Regions from separate parts of the Staphylococcus arlettae genome, predicted to be linked through region 2. Evidence: riboswitches for the same ligand, from Rfam matches in the RefSeq annotation. Region 2 holds a riboswitch; each other region holds the start of a gene.

Region 1 (3,289 bases), 990 kb from region 2:
AGGATTTTGGTAGACTAAATAACTATATTGGGCCATGTTTTTGATTTTTTTAATACGTTTATCGTTAATATACATGTCGCCATGATATTTGATTAATTGCATAATGGACTCTAACAGAGAAGTTTTTCCGCTACCATTTGGCCCGGTAATAGTTATGAATTCACTAGGTTTAATTGACATTTTATCAATTGTTATTAATGTTTTAGCACCACGCTTAATTTCACCATTGATAAAAGTGAACAACTCTTGTTGTACAGTATCATTATTACTCAATATAGCTTTAGGGGCATGTGACCAAGCATTAGGATGCCAAACACCATATTCAGTCAATAAATCTTCATATTGTTGTAGCATCATCTGCGGTGGTGCATCTGCAATAATTTTGCCTTCATAATTGAAGAGTAAAACACGATCGATATGTTCCCATATATGAGCAACCTTATGTTCTACAATTAATACGGTTTTATCTTGCCATAAAGCTTTAATTTTAGTCCATAATTCCTGAGTTGCTGATTCATCTAACATTGCAGTAGGTTCATCCAGAAAGAGCGTTTGTGCATTTTGTAACAGTGTTTCAGCGATAGCTAATTTTTGTTTCATTCCACCACTGAGTTGACTTATAAACTGATGTGGATTGACATGCAAATCTACAGCTTTGAGCGCACTTGAAATTTTAGCATCCATTTCAGCTCTTGGGACTTGTTGGTTTTCTAAAATAAACGCCAGTTCTTCATGTACTTTTGGCATGCAAAATTGACTATCAGGATCTTGAAAAATGACACCGCTATGAGTATCAATTTCTAGCTGGTCGTATTTCATCGGTAATTCAATCAAATCAGGTACAATGCCACTTAATACATTTAAAAGCGTACTTTTTCCTGAACCAGAAGGTCCTAATAATAGTACTTTTTCACCTGTTTTAATATTGATATCTAGACCATCGAAAATTTTATGGTCAGTGTTTGGATATTTTAAACGTAAATTTTTAGCAGTTAACACGTATAGTACTCCTTATAAATTGTCATAATCTTTTTGTGAAGAAGGGCGAAATAATCTTGTAACACCTGTCTGGTCTAATGCTTTGACGATAATATATGACAATAATCCAGCTACTATGATACCGCTAATCAATCTAAAACCAATGTATAAAGCAAGATTCCAACTTGCGATTTCAGCTAAATAGCCATAAGCAAAATCTAAAGGTAATGTTACTATTGCAGCTAATAATCCTGCTAACATCGCAACCATAGCAGTACGTGATTTATATTTGAAAATTGCAAAGATAATTTCACAAGCTAATCCTTGTAGTAATGCATAAATCATTGTCGCAATATCAAAGCGACCCATGACGATTGTTTCACCTGCACCAGCAGCAAACTCAGCTAATAGTGCAATGCCTGCCTTTGGAATAATCAAATAAGCTACTATTGCTGCCATAAACCAAGCACCATAAGTCAACTCTTCGATGTGTAAACCTGAAACCTGTACAGCTTTGTAAACAAAGTTCCATATGTTGTAAATCAATGCGAATACAACTGCAATTAAGACAGTCACTAAAATTTCTGACAGTTTTAAACCTTTTGACATTTAATATTCCTCCAAAAAAACGCACAACCTCTCTAGAAGGTTGCGCGTGTAAGATTGGGCAGAACTATACTGTACTATCGTCAAAAAGTATAATTTAGCACTTTCCTACGCTAGCTTTCATCTAGATCAGGTTCAAAGGGTTTGAGGGTATACCTCATCTCAGTCACAAAACACCCCTAGTGCGAATATTAATATTTATTTTATACTTAATGTATGACTTTTACTACAGTATGTCAAGCACATTTTCTATATACAGTTAATATCACAATTTCAGTAACAATTAAAATGTTGTTAGTCAAAAATATCTTGTATGTTTTTCTTTGTTTCCTCAGAATTCTCTTGATTCTGCTCTTTTTGTTCTTTTAATTCATCTTCAACTTCTTTAGCTTTCTCTGCTGCTTTTTTATTTACGTCGTCTTTAGTCATAATACTACACTCCTTATAGTAAACTAATAGAAAAAGATGTTACACATAACTTTTACCTCGTAAAAAATATTTAAAACAATTTGATGTCATTGTTATTGCAAATTAATGTAAAAATAAGTTATTGTTAAATAATCCGAAAAATGAGTTTGAATTTTGTTGAACTGTGGAAATTTGTTTATGATACAGTTTTATATCATACTCGAGACTTATTTAATGAGTTTAATAAAGACAAGAACAAGATGTTCATATATAATGACTTTGAGGTGAATGGTATGTCGTTTCTAAAAAAACACGCCGAAATATTATATAGTTATGTTATCGGCATAGTTTCACTTTTTATGGGGATAATTATACTCATCAATTTACCATTAATAGAGAAATTAAATGGTAAAGGTAAAGTAGAATTACATATCCATAATGTGTGGGATTTTTTCAACGCTTTTTTTAGTGAAATTATAAGAGTAGTTAGTAATTATATAGGCAATTTCCCAATTATAAGTGCGATTGTAATTATCCTATTTGGCTTATTAGTAATTGGGTTAGGGTGGACGTTGTATCGTACAACTCAGTATGATTATGATATTTCGATTTTCTTTTTAGTAGTAGGAATATTATATTTTTTAATAACACTCGTTTTAATGACGCAAGTATATAGCTTTTTTGCAATTTTATTTATTTTCCCTTTTATAATTCATATTGGTTATATCGTATATAAAGATGAATTATATACACACAATAGAAAATATCATTATTTATGGATTATTTTTAGTTATGGGATAGTATATTTGCTAACGCAATTAGTGCTATATAGCAGAATTGAAAGTGATGAAATTTTAACAATTGATATATTAAGTATTAACGTATTCTTCTTAATTATGTGGTTGCTTGGACAAATGTCTATTTGGAATTTCTTATTCTTAAGAAGAGCTTTACCTTTAACTAAGCAAGAACTTGGTGAGGAAGAGCCTGAGCTTTCTAGAACAAGTAAAGATTCTATGTCTAACCAAACTAAAATTCATTGGAAAAATATTCAAGATCGTACGACAGAGTTCACACGCAAAACACGTCGTAGTGTAGATATGGAAAAAATACGTAATAAAAAAGATAAATTTGTGAAGAAATGGAAAGACATCATCGATATTCAAGAGGACGATGTACCAAATTGGATGAAAAAGCCTAAATGGCTAAAAACAGTTTATGTAGAATTGTTCTGCGGTGCATTCCTTTTATTCTTTACACTTATCGAATTTAATAATAGAAATAGTTTGTTTGTGTC
Region 2 (3,289 bases):
CCACCACCGGCATTTAAGTAACCTAAGAGTTCTCTGACAGTAGGTTGTTCATCTTGAATAATTTGCAATATTGTCTCGTAACGACCGACTGGTCCGGTAAAATCTTCTACTGGTGGAAGGGGAGGTACTGGTGCATCAAGCTCCCACTCAGAGCAGTCTTGCCGAATAAAACCACTCAGTTGATTGAGTGCAGTTTCAATAGGGAGTAAGTCATCTAAAGCTTGTTTCTTTGCAAGTGCAGCTTCATATGTTTCACCTACATAAGTGACTAAACCTGGAAACACTTTGATTGTTCTTGTCGGTTGTGAACTATGAGCTATTTTTTCATGTAAACGTTGAATATATTTTTGTGCTTGCTCCATATTCCAAGCTACAGCATAAACTGCATCTGCAAAATCGGCAGCCAATGTCACACCTGGTTCGGAGGCACCGGCTTGCATTGCTACAAGATCGCCTTGTATACTGCTGGGTGTAGTTGATGGCCCAGTCACATTAAAATAATCCCCACGATAATTAAAGGATTGTATGTGTTCTGGTTCAATAAGTGCATGTTGTTCACGTTGATGAATAAAATTAGAAGTGTTCCAAGAATTTAATAATTTGTCCATCACTTCTGCAAATTCTCGTGCTTTGGCATAACGTGCATCATGGGCAGGTAATTGTGGCAAGCTATGGTTTTGTGCTTCATTATCAGTCATCGAAGTCACAAGATTCCAACCTACACGACCACCAGATAAATGATCTAAACTTAGTAATTGTCGTGCTGCAGTGAAAGGATTAGCAAAAGTACTAGAAATTGTAGAAACAAGACCGATATGTTGTGTTACTTGTGCGATAGCCGCCAAATTGATCAACGGATCAAACCAAAATGCTGGCATATCACTTGCAGATTGCGCTGGGAAAGATTGATTATCAGCAAAAAAGACTGCATCAAACAAGCCTCGTTCAGCTATTTGTGCTAATGATTGATAATAACTACTATCTCCAATACGCTCAACACTAGAATTTGGCTGTAACCAAGCAGCTTGATGATGTCCACAAGCATACAGTAAGACTCCAATATTAAGTTGTTTTGTTTGTGTCATGTACTTACACCTCAGTTGTTATAGAATAGATTAATTCATTGTTAGACCGCCGTCGACAGTATAGTTTTGACCTGTGATGCCAGTTGCATGTTCACTTGCCAAAAAGGCCACCATATGTGCGACGTCTTGAGGAGATGTGACACTTTTGAGTGGGGTAGTTTGTTTAATTAAATCAAACACTTCATCAGAAGTGGCAGCACTGGCATCCGTTGTTTTCAATAAACCGCCGGACACTACGTTGGCACGTATACCATATTGGCCTAATTCGGCAGCAATATTACGTGTGAAACCAATTAATCCTGCTTTAGCTGTCGTGTATTCATGGTAAGGTACGACTGGATTTTGAAAAAGATTCGTTCCAATATTAATAATTGCCCCATGGTGACGTTTTATAAATTGAGGGGCTACACTTTGTGTAGTATTGAAAGCGGCTTTTAAAGTACCATCTATTTGTTGTTGGTAATCTGACCAAGATAATTCAGTAAAAGCTTTTTGTGCGTTGGGATCAAATTTAAAGCCAACTAATGCGTTATTGACCACTACATCAATTTGACCGAAATGTTCTGTTGCAGTAGCAACTAAGCGATCGACTTCATCACGTTGTGTGACATCAGCTTGGATGGCGATTGCTTGTGATTCCCCAATGCTTTTTACTAAGTCCAATGCTGCATCTTTACTTTTATGATAATTGATGGCGACTTGAAAACCTTGTGCTGCTAAAGTTTGTGCAATAGTTGCACCTAAACCTCTACTACTACCTGTAATAAGTACTGTTGTTGTCATACGTGCTCACTCCTTTTTAAATAAAAAAATACACAACCCTCCATAGGAAAGTTGTGTAAATAAAATCAAATATATAATAGGGTAGTCTAACCCCTTGATATCATACATGTGTTGATTCACACTTTCCTACGCTAGTATCAACTAGATCAGGTTCAAAGGGTTTGAGCTACAGCTCATCTCAGTCTGAAAACACCCCTAGTGCGTGTATTTAATTATCTTCAATGTAACGATTTACCATTGCAAAGTCAAGTTTGGTTTGATAATAGATAAGCAAGAATAAGCGCAAAGCGATGGTTATAACACCATCGCTTTTGTATATAAAATGTAAATTTGTATTATTTTTGATTACTATAGATTAAAGCACCGATAAGACCAACAGTACAAACAGCAAAAATAATATTCATAATCGCTAATACTTCAATAATGACGACGTCTTTGCCTAAGCGTTCAAAAGCATTTAATTCTATTTCTTTTTCAGAACTTACACTAGCTTCAATACGTGACTCTTTATCTACTAAATCTTTATGCATACGATTATTTACTTTTGGCATCTTATCTCCTCCTCAATACTGTAATTATATTGTTCCCTATATAACTAGAAGTCAATCATAAGTTAGTTAAGTACACCGCAGTATCTTTCAAATAGTAATATCTGTATTTATGTAATAAAAAATAATATATATTAAAAAAATAATGAATTATATTTTAATTTTTTGACAATTATTGTATGATATTTATAATAATTTAATAAATAAAAAGAGGTGTATTCAAATGACGGAGTTTATTGCAGCATTAGCAGGTGGATGTATTGCATTATTAGGTGTTTGGTTACAATTCAAACGTGAAGATAAGGAAAAGATGCAAGATTATGAAAATGACTTGGTCAGCATGATAGATTTAATAGTTTATAAAGTAGCTCGCATTAGAAATATTAAATTAAATCAAAATACGGCGTTCTTAAATAAACAACGAACAACTGAGATTTTTGAAGAGATTCAGGATGCATTTCATTCATTGGATAGACAAATACAAGATTTTATTTTAACTACAAGTCACCATAGCAACAGTTCAAATGAAACGATACAAGATTTTCTGAGAAGATATGAACCTTTTGAAGGTCATTTTAATACATTTAAAATTGCTTATAATATTTATGTGGATTGCTATGGAGATGAAAAGCATGATACGGCTAACATTGTGAGGTCTAAAATTACATTAGATAAAGAAGTATATGAATTTATCAATAAGTTGAAAAATTTTGCAAACAAACGATATAATCATAAAATTTTTGAACCTAATCTAAAAGAAGTTGAAGTTGTTAAAACAAATAGTAGAACGACATATAAAAATGAATCGAAATCATAATTCAATTTGAACAAATCTATATCAATTTACATATTAAACTATGGAAAAACATCCCT
Region 3 (3,289 bases), 660 kb from region 2:
GTAACCTACAAGGTGATTTTGGATGTTATAGTGGTAACTGCAAATTGATAATAAAAATTATTTACCTTATAGGAGGATTATTAACAATGAAAAAGACAGTAATTACTTCAACATTAGCACTAGGATTAGGTGTAACAGGAGTAGCATCTGGACAAGCTGATGCTTCTGAACAAGGTATTGATAAAGCACAATTAGCACATACAGCACAAAATAACCCTCAACAATTAAATGACGCACCAATTCATGAAGGTGCTTATAACTATGAATTCAATCACGATAAAGTAGATTACAATTTTGAATCAGATGGAACTTATTGGTCATGGAGTTACAATGGCTATGGTCAAGGAACAGCTGATACTAATGCTCAATCAACTCAAGATACTGAGCAATCAGCACCAGCAAAACAAGCAACTTCAACAGAACAAAGTGAGCAAGCTGAACAACCACAACAAACAACTGCACCACAAACTGAAGAAACTCAACAACCACAACAAGAATCAACTTCTTCAAACAGTGAAAGCTCAAGTGAAGCTACAAGTGGTTCATCTGTAAATGTAAACTCTCATTTACAAGCAATCGCTCAACGTGAATCAGGTGGCGATATTACAGCTATTAATCCAAGTTCAGGAGCTGCAGGTAAATATCAATTCTTACAAGCTACTTGGGATTCAGTAGCACCAGCTGAATACGTTGGTGTATCACCAGCAGAAGCTCCAGAATCAGTACAAGATGCAGCTGCAGTTGAATTATACAACACAGTTGGTCCATCACAATGGGTTACTGCATAATTTAAATAATTGTAAATGAATATAAGGATTTAATTTAGAGGCTGGGACAATATTGATTGTCCTAGTCTCTTTTCATATTGGCAGTAGCTGACTGCATTGAAAATGCGCTTTAAATCAAGCTTTTTTCAACGCTAGTCATCCTTGCCGGGGTGGGACGACGAAATCATTTTTTCAAAATCGGATTTCTGTCCCACTCCCTATTTTATTCGAAACCTTTTACATATTGGCAGTAGCTGACTGCATTGAAAATGCGCTTTAAATCAAGCTTTTTTCAACGCTAGTCATCCTTGCCGGGGTGGGACGACGAAATCATTTTTTCAAAATCGGATTTCTGTCCCACTCCCTATTTATATCTAATTTTGCAATATGAATAGGATTTTGTTATGTTAATAGTAATATAATAATAAAACTGCTAGGGGTGCCTATTGGCTGAGATGATATTAGTTATCAGACCCTTATAACCTGATTTGGTTAATACCAACGTAGGAAAGTGGACTAATAAAGTAGAGCACAGTTTAATTCTGCCTAATTTGTACTGCATTCTTACGTTGAATGTGTTTTTTTTAATAGGAGGAATTATACATGACATTTTCACAAGAATTAAAAACTGCATCACAATCCATCATTGATGATATTTATCAAGATGGTTTTATACAAGACATGTTAACTGGCACTTTGTCAGAAGCTGCAGCTAAATTTTATTTAAGAGCAGATGCTTCATATTTAAAAGAGTTTGCGAACATATACGCTTTACTCATTCCCAAAATGGAAAAGTTAGAAGATGTTCAATTTTTAGTAGAACAAATTCAATTTATTGTTGAAGGTGAAGTAGAAGCTCATGAAATTATTGCCGATTTTGTGGGTGAAAATTACGATGCTATTGTACAAGAAAAAGTGTGGCCACCGAGCGGAGATCATTATATTAAACATATGTATTACAATGCTTATACTAAAGAGAATGCCGCACATACAATTGCAGCAATGGCGCCATGTCCATATGTTTATCAAGTAATCGCACAACAAGCACTCAAAGATCGTAAGTTAAATAACTCAAGTGTATTAGCAAAATGGTTTGAGTTTTATAGTACTGAAATGGATGCCTTAGTAAATATTTTTGATCAACTGATCGATCGACTAACAGTAAATTGCTCTAACGAAGAATTAGCCCAAATTAAAGATGCTTTCCTACAAAGTACAATACATGAGCGACGATTTTTCAATATGGCATATGTACAAGAAGAATGGAATTATGGAGGGGAAGTTAATGAAAAAGCCTAAAATAGCCTTGACTGTCGCAGGTACTGATCCAACAGGTGGTGCAGGCGTAATGGCAGATTTGAAGTCTTTTCATGCATGTGGTGTTTATGGAATGGCAGCTATTACAAGTATCGTTGCACAAAACACTAAAGGTGTACAGCACATTCATAATCTTGACCCTGAGTGGTTAAGCGAACAACTAGAAAGTATTTATGATGATGAGCAACCACAAGCGTTAAAAACAGGTATGATTGCTTCAAAAGATATGATGGAACGTATCCAATTTTATATTAAGCAACATCCAGAAAAGCCATATGTTATAGACCCAGTTATGCTTGCTAAAAGTGGTGATTCGTTAATGGAAGACGTCGGTAAACAACACTTACAGTCTATATTGTTGCCTTATGCAACGGTTGCTACACCAAATATTCCAGAAGCAGAAGAAATTACTGGTATCAAAATTAATGATGAGTCTTCTATTTATCAAGCAGGTAACATATTTATCAAAGAAATTGGTAGTAAAGGCGTAGTGATAAAGGGCGGTCATTCGGCTGATTTAACGGAGTCAAAAGATTATTTATTTACTCAAGATGATGTGTTTACATTTACTGAACCACGTTTTGAAACTAAACATACACATGGTACGGGCTGTACTTTCTCAGCTGTAATTACGGCTGAACTTGCTAAGGGTAAATCGATTTATGATGCTGTTAAAAAAGCCAAAAAATTTATTTCTTTAAGTATTGAATATACACCGGAAATAGGGTATGGCAGAGGCCCAGTTAACCATTTTGCTTATATGAAAAAGGTAGGTTTAGATGATGAATAATTTAGAAAATGTACGTCAACAACATCCTTTAGTTATATGTTATACCAATGATGTAGTTAAGCATTTTACTGCCAATGGTTTATTAAGTATCGGCGCTAGTCCAGCAATGAGTGAAGCGCCAGAGGAAGCTGTTGAATTTTTACAAGTTGCTGGTGCTTTAGTGATTAATATTGGTACGTTAACCAAACATAGTGCTAAAGATATGTTAGAAATAGCCAAAATAGCTAATGAAGAAAGTACACCTATTGTTTTTGATCCAGTAGCTGTCGGTGCTTCACAATTTAGAAAAGCATTCTGTCAACAGTTTTTACAAGAAGTAGATGTAACCGTCATTAAAGGGAATGCTTCTGAGATATTAACATTAATTGATTCCCAAACAACAATGAAAGGTACAGATAGTAATACCACATTAGAT

Evidence for each region. A riboswitch is a leader RNA that binds a small molecule or an ion and turns the genes downstream of it on or off. The one in region 2 is predicted to bind thiamine pyrophosphate.
Region 1: it holds a riboswitch for thiamine pyrophosphate, as region 2 does, so the genes downstream of both, MUA37_RS09110 (ECF transporter S component) here and MUA37_RS00950 (3-oxoacyl-ACP reductase) in region 2, are expected to answer to the same signal.
Region 3: it holds a riboswitch for thiamine pyrophosphate, as region 2 does, so the genes downstream of both, tenA (thiaminase II) here and MUA37_RS00950 (3-oxoacyl-ACP reductase) in region 2, are expected to answer to the same signal.

Annotation. Positions count from the first base shown of each region.
Region 1 is NZ_CP094803.1:1,857,414-1,860,702, reverse strand. It holds gene MUA37_RS09115 (ABC transporter ATP-binding protein) at 1-999, opposite strand, end outside; gene MUA37_RS09110 (ECF transporter S component) at 1,012-1,587, opposite strand; TPP riboswitch at 1,673-1,775, opposite strand; gene graF (glycopeptide resistance-associated protein GraF) at 1,879-2,013, opposite strand; gene auxA (lipoteichoic acid stability factor AuxA) at 2,286-3,289, shown strand, end outside.
Region 2 is NZ_CP094803.1:196,553-199,841, forward strand. It holds gene MUA37_RS00945 (LLM class flavin-dependent oxidoreductase) at 1-1,085, opposite strand, end outside; gene MUA37_RS00950 (3-oxoacyl-ACP reductase) at 1,116-1,868, opposite strand; TPP riboswitch at 1,975-2,075, opposite strand; gene MUA37_RS00955 (hypothetical protein) at 2,204-2,419, opposite strand; gene MUA37_RS00960 (type I secretion system protein) at 2,640-3,233, shown strand.
Region 3 is NZ_CP094803.1:856,364-859,652, forward strand. It holds gene MUA37_RS04060 (transglycosylase family protein) at 87-788, shown strand; TPP riboswitch at 1,193-1,294, shown strand; gene tenA (thiaminase II) at 1,371-2,066, shown strand; gene thiD (bifunctional hydroxymethylpyrimidine kinase/phosphomethylpyrimidine kinase) at 2,053-2,874, shown strand; gene thiM (hydroxyethylthiazole kinase) at 2,867-3,289, shown strand, end outside.